DNA from 3 places in the Streptomyces sp. NBC_01498 genome. Region 1 is predicted to be linked to each of the others. Evidence: riboswitches for the same ligand, from Rfam matches in the RefSeq annotation. Region 1 holds a riboswitch; each other region holds the start of a gene.
The links. A riboswitch is a leader RNA that binds a small molecule or an ion and turns the genes downstream of it on or off. The one in region 1 is predicted to bind cobalamin.

Region 1 (5,514 bases):
GTCCACGACGTCCAGGGCGCCGGGGAGGCCGGGGACGCGGGTGGCGAGGGCGATCTCGTACAGGTACTGGTACGAGGCGTTGAGGTTCGTGTCGCTCGTGCCGAGCGGGACGCCCTTGAACAGCTCGCCGGGGCCCGCGCCGTCCAGCGCGGCGAGGCGGGTGCGGGCGGTGGCGGCGAGGGCGGCGAGTTTGGCGGCGGCCTCGGGGCGGGCGTTGGACTCGGCGGTGCCAGCGAAGATCGCCAGGGTGTTGGCGAGGAGCACGGGGTGATGGGCGCGGGGGCCGATCGGGGGGCGGCCGGCGGCGCGGGCGCGCAGGGGAGCGGCCAGGGCGAGCAGCGCGGAGGCGGGGAGCGTGGTCAGCAGGGTGCGGCGCGAGAGCGGCAAGGGACTCTCCAGACTCGGTTATTGGTTCGACGTCCGGTGGCCGGTTCGGCAGGCTCTCCTCATGGAACCTCATTTCTGGCCCCTGTACGGCCTGCGGATCACCACGCCCCGCCTTGAGCTGCGGCTTCCCGATCTGACGCGGCTGTCCGAGCTGGCGGCGGTCGCCGCCGCCGGGGTGCACGACGAGGACCGGATGCCGTTCTCCGTGCCGTGGACCGACGCGAGCCCGGAGGAGCGGGGACGGGCGACGTTCCAGCATGTGCTCGGCACCGTGGCCCACTGGTCGCCCGGCGCCTGGACGCTGAGCCTGGCCGTGATCCACGAGGACCAGGTGGTCGGGCGCCAGGATCTGACCGCGACGGACTTCGCGGTGACGGGCGAGGCGCAGTCGGGCTCGTGGCTGGGGCGCGCGTACCAGGGGCGCGGCATCGGTACGGAGATGCGGGCGGCCCTGCTGCATCTGGCGTTCGAGGGGCTGGGGGCGCGCTGCCTGACATCGGGCGCGATGACCGACAACGCGGCGTCGCTGCGGGTGTCGGAGAAGCTCGGTTACCGCCCGGACGGGCTGGAGGTGGTGTCCGTACGGGGCGAGGCCCGTACGCAGCGGCGGCTGCGCCTGGAGCGCGCGGACTGGGAGGCGCACCGCACGGTGCCGGTCGAACTCCACGGGCTGGAGCCGTCGTTGGCGCTGTTCGGGGTGTGACCGTCGGGGTGCCTGGGTGCCTGGGTGCCTGGGGGCGGGGGCCTTGGTGGCGGGCGCCGGGGGCGGGTGCCGGGGGGCGGGCGCGCCCGGGTCGGGGGCGTACCCCTTGTGCGGGCGGGGAGTTGTGCGACCGGGGGTTTGTGTCCCAGGTGCGGCTGGGGAGTTGTGCGGCTGGGAGTGCCTACCCCCTGTGCGGCTGGGGAGTTGTGCGACGGGGTTCGTACCCCGGGTGCGGCCAGGGCCCCGCCCTGGCCGCACCGGGTGCTCCGTGTCAGTCCGCCGTCGGGAGCCCCGCGCGGACCTCGCGGGCCGCCGCGACCAGGTTCTCCAGCGACGTACGGACCTCCGGCCAGCCGCGCGTCTTGAGACCGCAGTCCGGGTTCACCCACAGCCGCTCGGCCGGGATCGCGTCAAGTCCCTTGCGCAGCAGGGCCGTTGCCTCCGCCGCACTCGGCACGCGCGGCGAGTGGATGTCGTACACGCCCGGTCCCGCCTCACGCGGGTAACCGTGCGCGGCGAGTTCGTCCGCGACCTGCATGTGCGAGCGGGCCGCCTCCAGGCTGATCACGTCCGCGTCGAGATCGTCGATGGCCTGGACGATGTCGCCGAACTCCGCGTAGCACATGTGCGTGTGGATCTGCGTGTCCGGCCGGACGCCGGCGGTGGTCAGCCGGAACGACTCGGTCGCCCACGCCAGATACGCGGCGCGGCCGTCCGCGCGCAGCGGGAGCGTCTCACGCAGCGCCGGTTCGTCCACCTGGATCACGGACGTACCCGCGCCCTCCAGGTCGTCCACCTCGTCGCGCAGCGCGAGCGCCACCTGGCGGGCGGTGTCGCCGAGCGGCTGGTCGTCCCGGACGAAGGACCAGGCGAGCATCGTGACGGGCCCGGTGAGCATCCCCTTGACGGGGCGGTCGGTGAGCGACTGCGCGTACGACGTCCAGCGCACCGTCATCGGCTCCGGGCGCGAGATGTCCCCGGCGAGGACCGGGGGACGTACGTAACGGGTTCCGTACGACTGCACCCAGCCGTGCCGCGTGGCGACGTACCCGTTCAGCTGCTCGGCGAAGTACTGGACCATGTCGTTGCGTTCGGGTTCGCCGTGCACCAGGACGTCGAGGCCGGCCTTCTCCTGGAACGAGACGACGTCGCGGATCTCCTCCTTGATCCGGTCCTCGTACGCGGCGGTGCCGATCCGCCCGGCGCGCAGGTCCGCGCGGGCGGTGCGCAGCTCCGTGGTCTGCGGGAAGGACCCGATGGTGGTCGTGGGCAGCGGCGGCAGCCCCAGATGCGCCCGCTGGGCGGCGGTCCGTTCCTCGTACGGCTGCGAACGGCGCGCGTCCGCGTCGGTGACGGCCGCCGCGCGGGCGCGCACGGCCGGGTCGCGGGTCAGGGGGGAGTTCGCGCGAGACGCGAGAGCGGCGCGGTTGGCGGCCAGTTCGGCGGCGATCGCGCCGGTGCCCCCGGCCAGGGCACGGGCCAGGGTGGCGACCTCGGTGCTCTTCTGGCGGGCGAAGGCGAGCCAGCGGGCGATCTCCGGGTCGATGTCCCGCTCTGCGCCCGCGTCGATGGGGACGTGCAGCAGGGAGCAGGACGGGGCGACATCGACGTGGCCGGCGAGGCCCAGCAGCGTGCCGAGGGTGGCGAGGGACTTCGTCAGGTCGTTGATCCAGATGTTGCGGCCGTCGACCACACCGGCGACCAGCCGCTTGCCGGGCACTCCGCCGACCGCCGCGAGACCGTCGAGGTTGGCGGCGGCCGGGCCGGTGAAGTCAAGAGCCAGGCCCTCGACGGGGGATTTGGCGAGCACCGGAAGGGCGTCGCCGAGGCGGTCGAAGTAGGAGGCCACCAGCAGTTTCGGCCGGTCGGTGGCGCCGCCCAGGTCGTGGTAGGCGCGGGCGGCGGCGGCCAGTTCCGCCGGGGTGCGGTCCTGCACGAGGGCGGGCTCGTCGAGCTGTACCCAGTCGGCGCCCGCCGCGCGCAGATCGGCGAGGATCTCCGCGTACACCGGGAGGAGCCGGTCGAGGAGGGTCAGCGGTTCGAAGCCCTCGGCGACGCCGGGGGCGGGCTTGGCCAGCAGCAGGTAGGTGACGGGGCCGAGCAGTACGGGCCGGGCGGTGAGGCCGAGGGCGAGGGCCTCCGTCAGCTCGGCGACCTGCCGGGTGGAGTCGGCGGTGAAGACGGTGTCGGGGCCGAGCTCGGGGACCAGGTAGTGGTAGTTCGTGTCGAACCACTTGGTCATCTCCAGCGGCGCCACGTCACGGGTGCCGCGCGCCATCGCGAAGTAGCCCTCCAGCGCGGCGTCCCGGGTGTCCTTCCCGGTGTCGTCCCCGGCGCCTTCCCGCGTGCCTTCCCGCGCATCTTCCCGCGTGCTTTTCCGCGTGTCGGCCGTGGTCGCCGCGCGGTGCCGTTCCGGGATCGCGCCGACCATCACGCTGGTGTCCAGGACGTGGTCGTAGTACGAGAAGTCGCCGGTCGGCACCTCGTGGACGCCGTCGGCGGTGAGCTGCTCCCAGTTCGCCCTGCGCAGCCCGGCGGCGGTCTCCCGCAGGGTGGCGGCGCTCATGGCGCCCTTCCAGTAGCGCTCGACGGCCTTCTTCAGTTCGCGGCCGGCACCCTGGCGGGGGTAGCCGTACACGGTGGCGCGTGCCGCCGCGGTCGTTGACTCGTCTGTCACGGAACTCTCCTTCGCGAGTGGTCCTCTGCGATCCCGGCGCGACGGGCGACGGATCGGAGACACGAAGGGGTACAGAACCGGACGGGCCCGTTCCGTACGCGTAGGTACGAACGCCCGACCGATATGTACGCCGACCCGCCCACGAGGTCACCGGGATCTCCGCGCGCGATCGGTCGCGCGCGGGCAACGGGCAGGTCTTCGGACTCGCGGGCACGTCCCGTATCGCGTGTCGCGTACGGGGCACCTACTGGCCGTCGCTTCCCAGGTCCGGCCGGACCCAGTGCTCATGACGGCGGTCGTTCCCACTCACCGCTGCGGGGCAGTCCCGGATTCCCACCGGGTTCCCTCTTACGACGTACCCGCCCGGAAGGACGGGGACGAACCAGCTGCGCCAACCAGCCTAGCGGTTGCCCGCCGGCTCCCTCGAACCGTCACGAGACATTCATGGACGGTTCAAACCGCCAGCTTCCTGGTCGAGTTCGTACAGCGCGAGAGTCCGATACCTCCTTGACACCCCTATTGGTCTAAGCCAACATCCGATTGGCCTGTACCAAGTCCCCGAGCGGTTCCCGGCCGGCCGCCGAGCGATGCGCCTTCGGAGGAACCGCATGGAGCCGAGCAGCCGCACGAGCAGCCTGACGAGCGAGGCGACGAGCAGCGTGACCAGCAGTGCGACGACGAGCAGCGCGGCGACGAGCAGCGTGACCAGCAGTGCGACGACGAGCAGCGCGGCGACGAGCAGCGCAACGACCGGCGGCGCGACGAGTAGTCGGTCGAGCGGGCCGACGGGCGGATCGGCGAGCAGCTCGACTACCGGCGGTGGGGGCGGGGGCGGCGGGGCCGGGCCCGTGGGCAATCTCGTGAGCAGTCCCGTGAGCAGTCCCGTGAGCAGTCCCGCGAGCACTCGCCATCGGCAGCTCACGCGTCTCGCGGGGGCCGTGCTCCAGCCCGGATTCGTGGGCACGACCGTGCCCGACTGGGTCCGCCGGGCCATCGCCGACGGCCTCACCTCCGTCGTCCTCTTCGGCCGGAACATCGTCGACCCCGAACAGGTCGCCCGCCTCACCGCCGAACTGCGGGCCGAGAACCGCGACCTCGTCATCGCCATCGACGAGGAAGCCGGCGACGTGACCCGGCTCGAAGCCTGGACGGGCGCCTCCCGGCCGGGCAATCTCGCCCTCGGCGCCGTGGACGACGTGGAGCTGACCGAATCCGTCGCCCGTGACATCGGGCGTGAACTCCACGCCGCCGGGATCTCCCTCAACTACGCGCCCAGCGCCGACGTCAACTCCAACCCCCTCAACCCGGTGATCGGCGCCCGTTCCTTCGGCGCCCGTACGGACGTCGTCGCCCGGCACACCGCCGCCTGGGTGCGCGGGCTCCAGTCGGCGGGCGTCGCCGCCTGCGCCAAGCACTTCCCCGGCCACGGCGACACCTCGGTCGACTCCCACCACGGGCTGCCGCGCGTCTCGGCGAGCGCGGAGGAGATCGCCGCCGTCGCGCTGCCGCCGTTCGTCGCGGCGATGGAGGCGGGCGTACGCGTGGTGATGACCGCGCACCTGCTCGCCTCCGCGTACGACCCCGAACTGCCCGCCACCCTCAGCCCCCGCATCCTCGTGGACCTGCTCCGCGGTGAGCTGGGCTTCGACGGGCTGGTGGTGACCGACGGCATCGAGATGCGCGCGGTCACCGACCGTTACGGCATCGACGGCGCCACCGTACGGGCCGTCACCGGCGGGGCGGACGC
Region 2 (5,514 bases), 930 kb from region 1:
GAAGGTCACGGCGGTGCGGACGCTGTCGTCCAGCCGCTCCCAGTCCAGTTCGCCGCTCTCCGTGACGAACGCGCCGACGTTGACCGAGCCGAGGTTGCAGACGGCCGTCTCACCGTCGTCGGTGACCTCCAGGATCTCGGTGCAGAGGTTCGAGGAGTGCACGACGGTGCCGGGCTCGGCGGTCTGGTTCGCCGTACGGTTCGACGCGTCCTTGAAGGTCATCCAGCCGTTGCCGGTCTGGGCGAGGGTGCGCATCATCCGGCCGTACAGCTCGCGCGCGGCGATGGTCCGGCGGGCCTTGCCCGCGGCCTCGGCGGCGCGGTAGGCGGCGTCGAAGTCGTCGCCCCACAGGTCGACCAGTTCGGGCACGTCCGAGGGGGAGAAGAGCGACCAGTCGCCGTCCGTGTCGACCCGGCGCATGAACTCGTCGGGGATCCAGTGCGCGAGGTTCAGATTGTGCGTACGGCGCGCCTCCTCCCCGGTGTTGTCGCGCAGCTCCAGGAACTCCTCGATGTCCGCGTGCCACGTCTCCAGATAGACGCAGGCCGCCCCCTTGCGCCGGCCGCCCTGGTTGACGGCGGCGACCGAGGAGTCCAGCGTGCGCAGGAACGGCACGATGCCGTTGGAGTGCCCGTTGGTGCCCCGGATCAGCGAACCACGCGCGCGGATACGGGAGTACGAGAGGCCGATGCCGCCCGCGTGCTTCGAGAGGCGGGCCACCTGGTGGTAGCGGTCGTAGATCGAGTCCAGCTCGTCCAGCGGGGAGTCCAGCAGATAGCAGGACGACATCTGGGGATGGCGGGTGCCGGAGTTGAAGAGGGTGGGGGAGGAGGGGAGGTAGTCGAGCCGGCTCATCAGGCCGTACAGCGCGGCGACCTCGTCCACGGCGGCCGGGGAGTCGTCCTTGGCCAGCCCGGAGGCGACACGCAGCATGAAGTACTGCGGCGTCTCGATGACATCGCGGGTGATCGGGTGCCGCAGCAGATAGCGGCTGAACAGCGTGCGCAGGCCGAAGTAGCCGAAGCGGTCGTCGGCGGCGGGGTCGATCAGCGCGTCGAGGCGGGCGGCGTGGCGTGTGACGAACGCGGCCGTACGGTCGGCGATCAGGCCCTCCGCGTGGCCCACGGCGATCGAGGACGAGAACGACACGGCGCCCTGGCCGGCGGCCTCGTCCGCGATGGTGCGGGTGAGGAGACGGGCGGCGAGGCGGGAGTAAGCGGGGTCCTCGGAGATCAGCCCGGCGGCGGCCTCGGTGGCGAGCTGCCGCAGCTCGGCCTCGTCGGAGGCGGCGTTACGACCCCGGAGAGCGGCGGCGGCGACCTTGCCGGGGTCGGTGTCGGGCAGGTCGGCGGTGAGGCCGGTGAGGGTCCGCAGCAGGCCCGTGCCGGGCGCGTCGGCGGTCTCGTGGGCCGCCCCGCCGGACGCAGCGGCGGTGCCCCGTCCCGGCTGGTCCCGTTCCCGCTCTGCCTGGACCCGCTCTTCCTGTCCCCGCTCTTCCTGTCCCCGGTCGGCGATCGCTGAAGCCGGATCGGCTGGCGCGATGGTCACGTGGTGCTCTCCCTCGCTCGGCTCTGGGTCAGGAGAGAAGGGGCACGGCGGCGCGCGCCCGCGTACGCCGTCCCGGATGCGGGCAGCGCGCGGCGCGGCGTCACCGGCCCAACCTCGAGGCCCGGACGTCTCGGCACCCGGCTCGGTCGAACCGGATGCGCCGTCGGCAGGTGCTCGGACTCGCGGGCGCGGCAAAGCGCACCACAGCACACCGTTGCGGGACAGTTCCGGATTTGCACCGGATTCTCCTGCGGCGACAGCAGACTTGAGCATACATGTGGGGCCCGTGGGGAGCGGCACCCCCCACATGTTGTGTCAGAGGTGTTTCGCCTTGCCCGGAAAGAGCCCCTACGGGCCTTGGATTTCCAGGCGGTAGGTGAGCAGCGGCGCGAGCTCCTCGTACGGTGCCCAGTCCCGTTCCGGGGTCCGTACGAAGCCCAGCCGCTCGTAGATCCGGTGGGCGGCCCGCATCTTCTCGTGGGTCGACAGCCGCACCCGTACACACCCCTCGGTGGCCCGCGCGCGCTCCACACAGGCCAGCACCAGCGCCTTGCCGACACCCCGGCCCCGGGCGGCGGACGCCACGGCCAGCATGCGGAACTCGGCCTCGCCCGCCCCGGCCACATTGGCCCACGCGGTCCCGCCGGCGGCGTACGTCACCCCGCCGAGCACTTCCCCGTCCGCCCCGGCGGCCACGAGCACCTCGGCCCCGGCGGCGCGCGCGGCGACGTCCCGCAGGCTCGCCAGATACGGGTCGTCCTCCCCGAAGTCCAGCAGCCCGTCGTCCAGATAGGCCCGCGCGGTGATCTCCCCGAGAAGGCCATGCTCGGCGGCCTCGGCCGCCCGTATCAGAAAGCCGGTCTCCGGCTGTATCACCTGTTTCATGACAGCAGTGTGCGACACGGGACGAGAGGGGCGTTGTCGGAGGTCGCCGCTGTCGTCGGAAGCACCTTGCACGGCTGCATGGTGCGCGGCGATCAACGGCGAAGGGCCGCCGTCCCCTCGTCGGGAGACGGCGGCCCCTCACCGGCTCGCTCAGCAGCAGCGGAACCCTTCCCTCGGGTCCGCCTCCCGGGCGTCCGTGCGGCTCCGTTCGAAGGCGCGCCGGGTCATCGGCTCCGCCGTGGGGTCACAGGCGCGGGTGTGCGCCACGTAGTGGTCGTACGCGGACTCGCCCGTCAGCTCCCGTACGTACCAGCGGACCCGGCCCACCGCGTGGCGTACCTTCGCCGCCGGCGTCATGACGCGCCCGCCCCGCTGGGTGCCTTCGTGCGGGCCTCCGCCGCCGCCAGTTCCGCCTTCTCCTCCGGGGTCGCGAACATGCCCGCCGGCGCGACCAGTTCGGACTTCACGTACGGCGTCTCCGAGAGCTTCACGCTCTCGGGGTGGCGGATCGCCCGGTAGCAGACCCGGCCCGCGTCCGCGATCACGACGATGATCAGGATCGCGAAGAGCGCGCAGAGGACGCCGTCCACCGTGGAGTTGGTGACGACCGTGTGCATGTCGTCCATCGTCTTGGCGGGCGGGATCACCTCGCCGTTCTCGATGCCCGTCAGGTACACGTCGCGCTGGGTGAAGAAGCCGACCTTCGGATCGTCGGAGAAGATTTTCTGCCAGCTCGCGGTGAGCGTGACCGCCGCGTCCCAGGCGAGCGGGACCGCCGTCACCCAGGCCCATTTCAGCCGTCCCGACTTCACCAGCAGCGTCGTACAGACGGCCAGCGCCACCGCCGCCAGCAGCTGGTTCGCGATGCCGAACAGCGGGAAGAGCTGGTTGATGCCGCCCAGCGGGTCGTGCACCCCGACCCAGAGGAAGTAGCCCCACGCGCCGACCACCACGGCGCTGGCGAACCAGACGCCGGGCTTCCAGCTGACCTGGCGCATCGGCTTGTACACGTTGCCGAGCATGTCCTGGAGCATGAAGCGCCCCACCCGCGTGCCCGCGTCCACCGTCGTCAGGATGAACAGCGCCTCGAACATGATCGCGAAGTGGTACCAGAACGCCTTCATCCCCGCGCCGCCGATCACCGACGAGAAGATGTCCGACATCCCGAGCGCGAAGGTCGGCGCGCCGCCCGTACGGGAGAGCAGGCTCGACTCCTCGACGTCCTTGGCCGCCCGGGCGAGCTGGTCCGGCGAGATCGTGAAGCCGAGATTCGCGACGGCCTGGGAGGCGGACTCGACCGTGCCGCCGATGACTCCGGCGGGGGAGTTGACCGCGAAGTACAGCCCCGGGTCGATGACGCACGCCGTGATCATCGCCATGATGGCGACGAACGACTCGGTGAGCATCGCCCCGTACCCGATCATCCGGATCTGGGTCTCCTTCTGCACCATCTTCGGCGTGGTGCCCGAGGCGATGAGCGAGTGGAAACCGGACAGCGCCCCGCACGCGATGGTGATGAAGACGAACGGGAACATCGAACCGGCGAACACCGGACCGTCGCCCCGGCTCGCGAAGTCGGTGATCGCGTCCATCTTCATCGTCGGCAGCGCGACGACCACACCGATCGCCAGCAGCGCGATCGTGCCGACCTTCATGAACGTCGACAGGTAGTCGCGCGGCGCCAGCAGCATCCAGACCGGCAGGACGGAGGCGAGGAAGCCGTAGACCACCATCCAGATGACCAGCGTGCCGGCCTCCAGCGTGAACGTGCCGGCGAGCGAGGACTCCGCGACCCAGCCGCCCGCCACGATCGCGAGCAGCAGCAGCGCCACACCGATCAGTGAGACCTCACTGACGCGGCCCGGCCGCAGCACCCGCAGATACACGCCCATGAAGAGTGCGATCGGGATGGTCATCGCGATGGAGAAGACACCCCACGGCGAGTCGGCGAGCGCGTTGACGATGACCAGGGCCAGCACCGCGAGCAGGATGATCATGATGAGGAAGACCGCGATCAGCGCGGCGGCGCCACCGAACGGCCCTATCTCGTCGCGCGCGATCTGGCCGAGCGAACGGCCGTCGCGGCGCGTGGAGAAGAACAGCGTGACCATGTCCTGGACCGCGCCCGCGAAGATCACGCCCGCGACGATCCAGATGGTGCCCGGCAGATAGCCCATCTGCGCGGCCAGCACCGGACCGACGAGCGGTCCCGCGCCCGCGACGGCGGCGAAGTGGTGCCCGAAGAGCACGCGCCGGTCGGTTGGGTGGAAGTCCACGCCGTTGTCGAGCCGTTCGGCGGGTGTGGCCCGCGTCCGGTCGACCTTCAGCACCCGGTTCGCGATGAATCTGGAGTAGAAGCGGTAGGCGATCGCGTACGACCCGAGTGCCGCCGCCAGCATCCACGCGGCGGAGATGTCCTCACCGCGCGACAGGGCGAGAACACCCCAGCCGACCGCGCCCACCAGGGCGACGAGCGCCCAGATCGCGATCGATTTCGGCGTGAGACGCCCGGACGAGTCCTGTGTGGCACGTGCTGGTGCCGGCTCTTGCATGGCGAGTCGTCCCCTCAGTGGTCACCTGCTGAAACTCGCAGGAAATCTAAGGGACCGTCTCGTCACGCGTCACCCCCCTCGCCCGCACGAACGACACGGCGACGGCGTACGGGAACCAGGGAGGTGACGGTGCGCCAGGGGCTGAACATGCCCCGTTCCACGGGGCGTTCACACACCGGGCCGAAGGTTGGCCGATATCGGCCGTCCCGCCCTTCGTGGTCGATCGCCGGTGGGGCTCCGCTCCGAGCCGGCCGGCGCGGCCCTCGGCCCGAGCGGGTCGTCACCGGCCCCTGCCCCGAGCCCGTCGTCACCCGCCCGCGCTTCCGAGCCGGTCGGCCCCGGCCTTCGCCGCCGATGCCCCCCGCGCGCGCCGTGCGGCCCCGTGCCCCCGTCTCAGTCGGTCGGCCTGCGCAGTCGCGCCACGAACTTGTACCGGTCCCCCCGGTACACCGACCGCACCCACTCCACCGGCTCCCCGGCCGTGTCGATCGAGTGCCGCGAGAGCATCAGCATGGGCAGGCCCACGTCC
Region 3 (5,514 bases), 2.7 Mb from region 1:
TACGGGCAGCAGTCCGAGCCCGGCCACCGAGCCCGCGCGGGACTCGACGGTGTCGTCGATGTGCTCGCCGAGGAGCTGGTAGCCGCCGCAGATGCCGAGGACGGGGCGGTGTTCGGCGGCGCGCCGCAGCAGCGCGCCGGCGAGACCGCGCTCACGCAGCCAGGCCAGGGCACGCACCGTGCCGCGCGTGCCGGGCACGATTACCAGGTCCGCGTCCGTGATCTCGTCCGGGCGGTCCACGAACCGCACCACGACGCCCGGTTCGGCCGCCAGCGCGTCCACATCGGTGAAGTTGGACATCAGCGGCACCGCGCAGACGGCGACCCGCAGGACCTCCTCTCCGTACGGAGGAGTCACCGCCGACTCCCGTACGGCGCCGCGCAGCGAGACCCGCAGCCCGTCCTCCTCGTCGATGCCCAGTCCGTGGCGGAAGGGCAGCACACCGTACGTGGCGCGGCCGGTCAGCCCGCGCAGCATCTCCAGGCCCGGCTCCAGCAACGACACGTCGCCCCGGAACTTGTTGACGAGATACCCCGCGACCAGGGCCTGGTCCTCGGCGCTCAGCAGCGCCGTCGTTCCGAAGAACGACGCGAAGACACCGCCCCGGTCGATGTCGCCGACCACCACGACCGGCAGCCGCGCCGCCCGCGCCACGCCCATGTTGACGATGTCGGTACGCCGCAGATTGATCTCCGCCGGGCTTCCGGCGCCCTCGCAGATCACCGCGTCGTACGTGCTCAGCAACTCCTCCAGACAGTCCACGACGGTGCCCAGCAGGGTCTCCTGGCGGCCGGGACCGGAGCCGTCACCGTGGTAGCCGCGCGCGCTCAGTTCACCCACCGGCCGTCCCAGCAGGACGACCTGACTGCTGCGGTCGCCGCCCGGTTTGAGCAGGACGGGGTTCATCAGCGCCGTCGGCTCCACCCGGGCCGCCTGGGCCTGCATCGCCTGCGCCCGGCCGATCTCGGCGCCCTCGCGCGTCACGAACGAGTTCAGCGACATGTTCTGCCCCTTGAAGGGCGCCACCTTCACGCCCCGGCGCACCAGCCAGCGGCAGATGCCCGCCGTGACGACGCTCTTCCCGGCGTCGGACGTGGTGCCCGCGACGAGCAGCCCACCGCCGCGCCGCCCGCTCATCGGGCCCTCCTCTTGAGGAGGTTGCCGCGGAGGCCGCGTCCGGCCGCTCCGGCCAGCAGCCGTCCGGCGGCACAGACCGCGAGGGCCAGCACACCGACCCGGTGCGACAGCCGTACCGCCCGTTCGATGTCGGCGACCTCCACCGGCCGCCCGCCGCCATTGAGCACCGGCCGGTGCTCGACCCGTCCGCCGTACGCGAGGGTGCCGCCGAGCCGTACGCCCAGCGCGCCCGCGAACGACGCCTCCACGGGGCCCGCGTTGGGGCTCGGATGGCGGCCCGCGTCCCGGCGCAGCACCCGCAGTGTCCGCGCGGGCGCCCCGCCCGCCACGGCCGCCAGCAGCGCCGTCAGCCGGGCGCCGGGCCAGCCGGCCACGTCGTCCAGCCGTGCCGAGGCCCAGCCGAACCGCAGATGGCGCGGCGACCGGTGCCCCACCATGGCGTCCAGGGTGTTGACGGCGCGGAACGCGGCCAACCCCGGCACCCCGCCGAACGCGCCCCACACCAGGGCCCCCACGACGGCGTCCGAGGTGTTCTCGGCGACGGACTCCACGACGGCGCGTGCGATCTGCCCCTCGTCCAGGGCCTCCGGGTCCCGCCCGCACAGGTGCGGCAGCCGCTTCCGCGCGGCCCCGGTGTCCCCGGCCGCGAGCGCCCCGCCGACGGCGCGCGCCTCGCGCCCCAGCGACGTACCGCCCAGCACGGTCCAGGTGACGGCGGCGGTCAGGGCCACGGACGCGCCGGTACGGCCCCGCAGGCCGCGCGCCACGAGCGCGGCCACCCCGGCCGTACCCCCGGCGCACACCACGGTGTGGAGCGCGCCCCAGCCCCGGTGGTCGTGCCACAGTCGGCGCTCGACGGCGCCCGCGACCCGCCCGAAGGCGGCGACCGGATGGCCGCGCCGGGGATCGCCGAGAAGCCGGTCGGCGAGCAGACCGGCGGCGGCGCCGTACGCGAAAACGCTTCCCGGGGCCGGTCGTCGACGGCCCGCCGTGTGCTCGGCACGCATCGCTCAGCCCGCCGACACGCCTCGGCACACGCGCGGAGGTCTCGTACTCACCGCTCTGGACAGGACAGTTGAACCGCGGCCGGGCATGGCGATATGTCCTCACTCAGGGTCCGCGCCCCGGTTCGACGTGATGCGGCGACGAGAGTTCCTGACTCCGGGAGACATGGCTGTCTCCCGTCACAGTGGCGGGACCGCGCCGGATTCGCACCGGGCTTCCTCTCGCTGTCGCCGTAGTGGCCTCGGCAGTCCACCACGCGTGGGAACCCCCGTCAACCAGGCTGTGACCTGCGACGGGGCGGTGTGCTGAGGCCCACACGAGAGGGCACGACCCGTCAGGGGACAGTCAGGGGACAGCCAGGGAACAAGGGGAGAGGGGAGAACAGCGACGAGGGAGGGGACGACCCGTACGGGCCGTCCCCTCCCTCGTGTGCGTTCCGCGTACGCGTACGCCCGCCGTGTCAGGCGACGATCACGTAGATCCCGTACGACACGGCCGCCAGGCACAGGGCGAAGCAGACGTACGCGCCGGTGCGCGCCAGGGTCACGGAACCGGAAACGGAACCGGAGCCGGACCCCGTGGCGGTGGCCGCCGACGCCGGGCCCCGCGCGGCGGAGGCGCCCTTGGAGAGCCCCACGATGCCGAGGGTGAACAGGCCCACCAGCGCGACGGTGGTCACAAGACTGACGCCGAAGACGGAGCCGAGCGCCGCCCAGTCGATGTTCATACGGAAAGTGTCCTTCGCTTCGTCGGGCCGTCGATGTCCGGCCGTCGATGTCGGGCCGTCGGTACCGGAGCGGATGTCGTCCGGCAGGTGTGGTCCGGTGGGCGGCGGCCGGTGCCGGGCGGGTGCCGGGGTCAGACCGCCGCGGGCCGCGCCGGTTCGGCGGGGTCCCCGGCCTCCGCACCCGCCGGTGCGGGTACCGGTGCCGGAATGGTGGCGGCGAGGAGGTCCGACGCCGGACCGCCCACGGGCGGCGGGGAGACGGCCGCGACGGCGGCGGTCACGACACCCATCGGCTCGTCCGCCCCGGCGGCCCCGTCCGTCTCGTTGACATTGGTGTGGTCGACGGGCTGGCGGCGCGAGGCGAACCAGATGACCGCCGACAGCGCGACGAGCAGCGCGGCGGTGACCGCGATGCCCCACGGGCCCTGACCGGTCAGGAACTCGGCACCCGCCGCGACCAGACCGGCGGCCGGCAGGGTCAGCCCCCAGGCGATGAACATCCGGGTCGCGGTCGACCAGCGGACCACCCCGCCCTTGCGGCCGAGCCCGGCGCCCATCACGGCTCCGGAGCACGACTGCGTGGTGGAGAGCGAGAAGCCCAGGTGGGACGAGGCCAGGATGACGGTCGCCGCGCTGGTCTGGGCGGCGAAGCCCTGCTGCGGCCGGAGGTCCGTCAGCCCCTTGCCCATGGTGCGGATGATGCGCCAGCCGCCGAGGTAGGTGCCGAGGGCGATCGCGACACCGGCGGAGACGATGACCCACATCGGCGGGTTGGAACCGGGCGCGAGAACACCGCCGGTGACCAGGGCCAGGGTGATGACACCCATCGTCTTCTGCGCGTCGTTGGTGCCGTGCGCGAGGGAGACGAGACCGGCGGACGCGATCTGGCCGGCCCGGTAACCCTTCGCCGTGTCCTTCTCGTCCGTGCCGCGGCCGATGCGGTACGTCAGCCGGGTGGCGAGCATCGCGGCCAGACCGGCCACCAGCGGGGCGGCGAGCGCCGGGAGCAGGACCTTGGTCACCACGACGCCGCCGTCGACACCCGAGGGGCCGACGGACATCAGCGTGGCGCCGATGAGACCGCCGAAGAGAGCGTGGGAGGAGCTGGACGGCAGTCCGAGCAGCCAGGTGAACAGATTCCACAGGATGGCGCCGACGAGCGCCGCGAAGATCACTTCGGTTCTGATGCCCTGTTCGTTGATGAGCCCGCCGGAGATGGTCTTGGCGACCTCGACCGACAGGAACGCGCCGACGAGATTGAGCACGGCGGACATCGCCACCGCGGTCTTGGGTTTCAGGGCGCCGGTCGAGATGGTCGTCGCCATCGCGTTGGCGGTGTCGTGGAAACCGTTCGTGAAATCGAACACGAGAGCCGTCACGATCACGATCGCGAGTAGCAGCGTGATGTGTTCCATTTACCCAGGCATTCTCTTGACGTCATTGGCCGTTCAGGAACGTAGGGATGTTGAGTGAACGGAAGATGAACTGGGGCGGGCTTTGCGGTGACTCTCCTCCGAGGGGGATCGTCCCGCCCCCGCGAGGTGTTCGGCACACCGGCTTCGGGAGGCACCGCCGGATTCCGCTCAGCCCGTGCGGCGCCCGGCCTCCGCCCCGTTCCGCCCCCGCGTCCGGACACCGCACGGTGCCTCCGCCGGGTCGGCCGCCGGCGCGCCCGGCCCTGTGGGATTTCACCCAACCGTGGCCCACCGGACGCCCCTTGGGTCACCTGGCAGGATCGCGGCATGACGGAAACCGGACACGAACCCGACCCCGCGCACCCGCACGCGATCGAACAGGCATGGCGCGACCTCGTCGCCACCGCCCGCCGCAGCGCCGCCGACGGGCTGGTCGTCGGCACCTCCGGCAATGTCTCCGTACGCGTCGGCGACCTGGTCCTCGTCACCCCGAGCGGAGTCCCGTACGACCGGCTGACGCCGGAGGACACCGTCGCCGTCGGACTCGACGGCCGACAGGTCCTCGGCCGCCTGAAACCCACCAGCGAACTGCCGATGCACCTGGCGCTCTACCGCACCACCGACGCCCGCGCCGTGGTCCACACCCACGCCGTGCACGCCACCGCCGTCTCCACCCTCGTGTCCGAACTCCCGCTGATCCACTACATGGCGGCCGACTTCGGCGGACCGGTACGGGTCGCCCCGTACGCGACGTACGGCACCGACGCCCTCGCCGCGCACATGCTGCGCGCCCTGCGCGACCGCACGGGCTGTCTCCTCCAGAACCACGGCACCGTCACCTACGCCGGGACCCTGGACAAGGCGTACGACCGCACGGCCCAACTGGAGTGGATGTGCCGCCTCTGGCTCACCGCGGGCTCCGTCCCCGGCCACACCCCCTCCCTGCTCACCCGGCAGCAGGTGCGCGAGGTCGAGGAACGGCTCAAGGGGTACGGCCAGCAGGGCTGACCGCGCCCCGGCCCGGCCCCCGTGCCCCCACGGCCCCGGCCGCCCCGCCCTCCGCCGCCGTCACCCCGTACGCCGCCTCCGCTGGCCGACCCGGCCGTCCGTACCGACACTGAGGACATGCGCCCGGCCAGAGCGACGGCAGCAGCCGTCACCACAGTGATCGGTGTCGGAACGGCCGCCGTGGCGGCCGGCCGGTACGCCAGCGACGCCGCGCTCAAGGCG

Region 2: linked by a shared signal. The riboswitch ahead of OG875_RS08975 (ribonucleoside-diphosphate reductase subunit alpha) and the one ahead of metE (5-methyltetrahydropteroyltriglutamate--homocysteine S-methyltransferase) in region 1 are both predicted to bind cobalamin.
Region 3: linked by a shared signal. The riboswitch ahead of OG875_RS24825 (cobalamin biosynthesis protein) and the one ahead of metE (5-methyltetrahydropteroyltriglutamate--homocysteine S-methyltransferase) in region 1 are both predicted to bind cobalamin.

Annotation. Positions count from the first base shown of each region.
Region 1 is NZ_CP109598.1:3,097,250-3,102,763, reverse strand. It holds gene OG875_RS13105 (polysaccharide lyase family 8 super-sandwich domain-containing protein) at 1-387, opposite strand, end outside; gene OG875_RS13100 (GNAT family N-acetyltransferase) at 449-1,090, shown strand; gene metE (5-methyltetrahydropteroyltriglutamate--homocysteine S-methyltransferase) at 1,362-3,767, opposite strand; cobalamin riboswitch at 3,940-4,169, opposite strand; gene OG875_RS13090 (hypothetical protein) at 4,210-4,671, opposite strand; gene OG875_RS13085 (glycoside hydrolase family 3 protein) at 4,706-5,514, shown strand, end outside.
Region 2 is NZ_CP109598.1:2,170,380-2,175,893, reverse strand. It holds gene OG875_RS08975 (ribonucleoside-diphosphate reductase subunit alpha) at 1-1,548, opposite strand, end outside; adenosylcobalamin-variant (AdoCbl-variant) riboswitch at 1,709-1,808, opposite strand; gene OG875_RS08970 (GNAT family N-acetyltransferase) at 1,897-2,433, opposite strand; gene OG875_RS08965 (YbdD/YjiX family protein) at 2,584-2,790, opposite strand; gene OG875_RS08960 (carbon starvation CstA family protein) at 2,787-4,985, opposite strand; gene OG875_RS08955 (GntR family transcriptional regulator) at 5,379-5,514, opposite strand, start outside.
Region 3 is NZ_CP109598.1:5,830,421-5,835,934, forward strand. It holds gene OG875_RS24820 (cobyric acid synthase) at 1-1,137, opposite strand, end outside; gene OG875_RS24825 (cobalamin biosynthesis protein) at 1,134-2,144, opposite strand; adenosylcobalamin (AdoCbl) riboswitch at 2,277-2,373, opposite strand; gene OG875_RS24830 (hypothetical protein) at 2,603-2,869, opposite strand; gene OG875_RS24835 (inorganic phosphate transporter) at 3,001-4,284, opposite strand; gene OG875_RS24840 (class II aldolase/adducin family protein) at 4,612-5,292, shown strand; gene OG875_RS24845 (alpha/beta hydrolase) at 5,410-5,514, shown strand, end outside.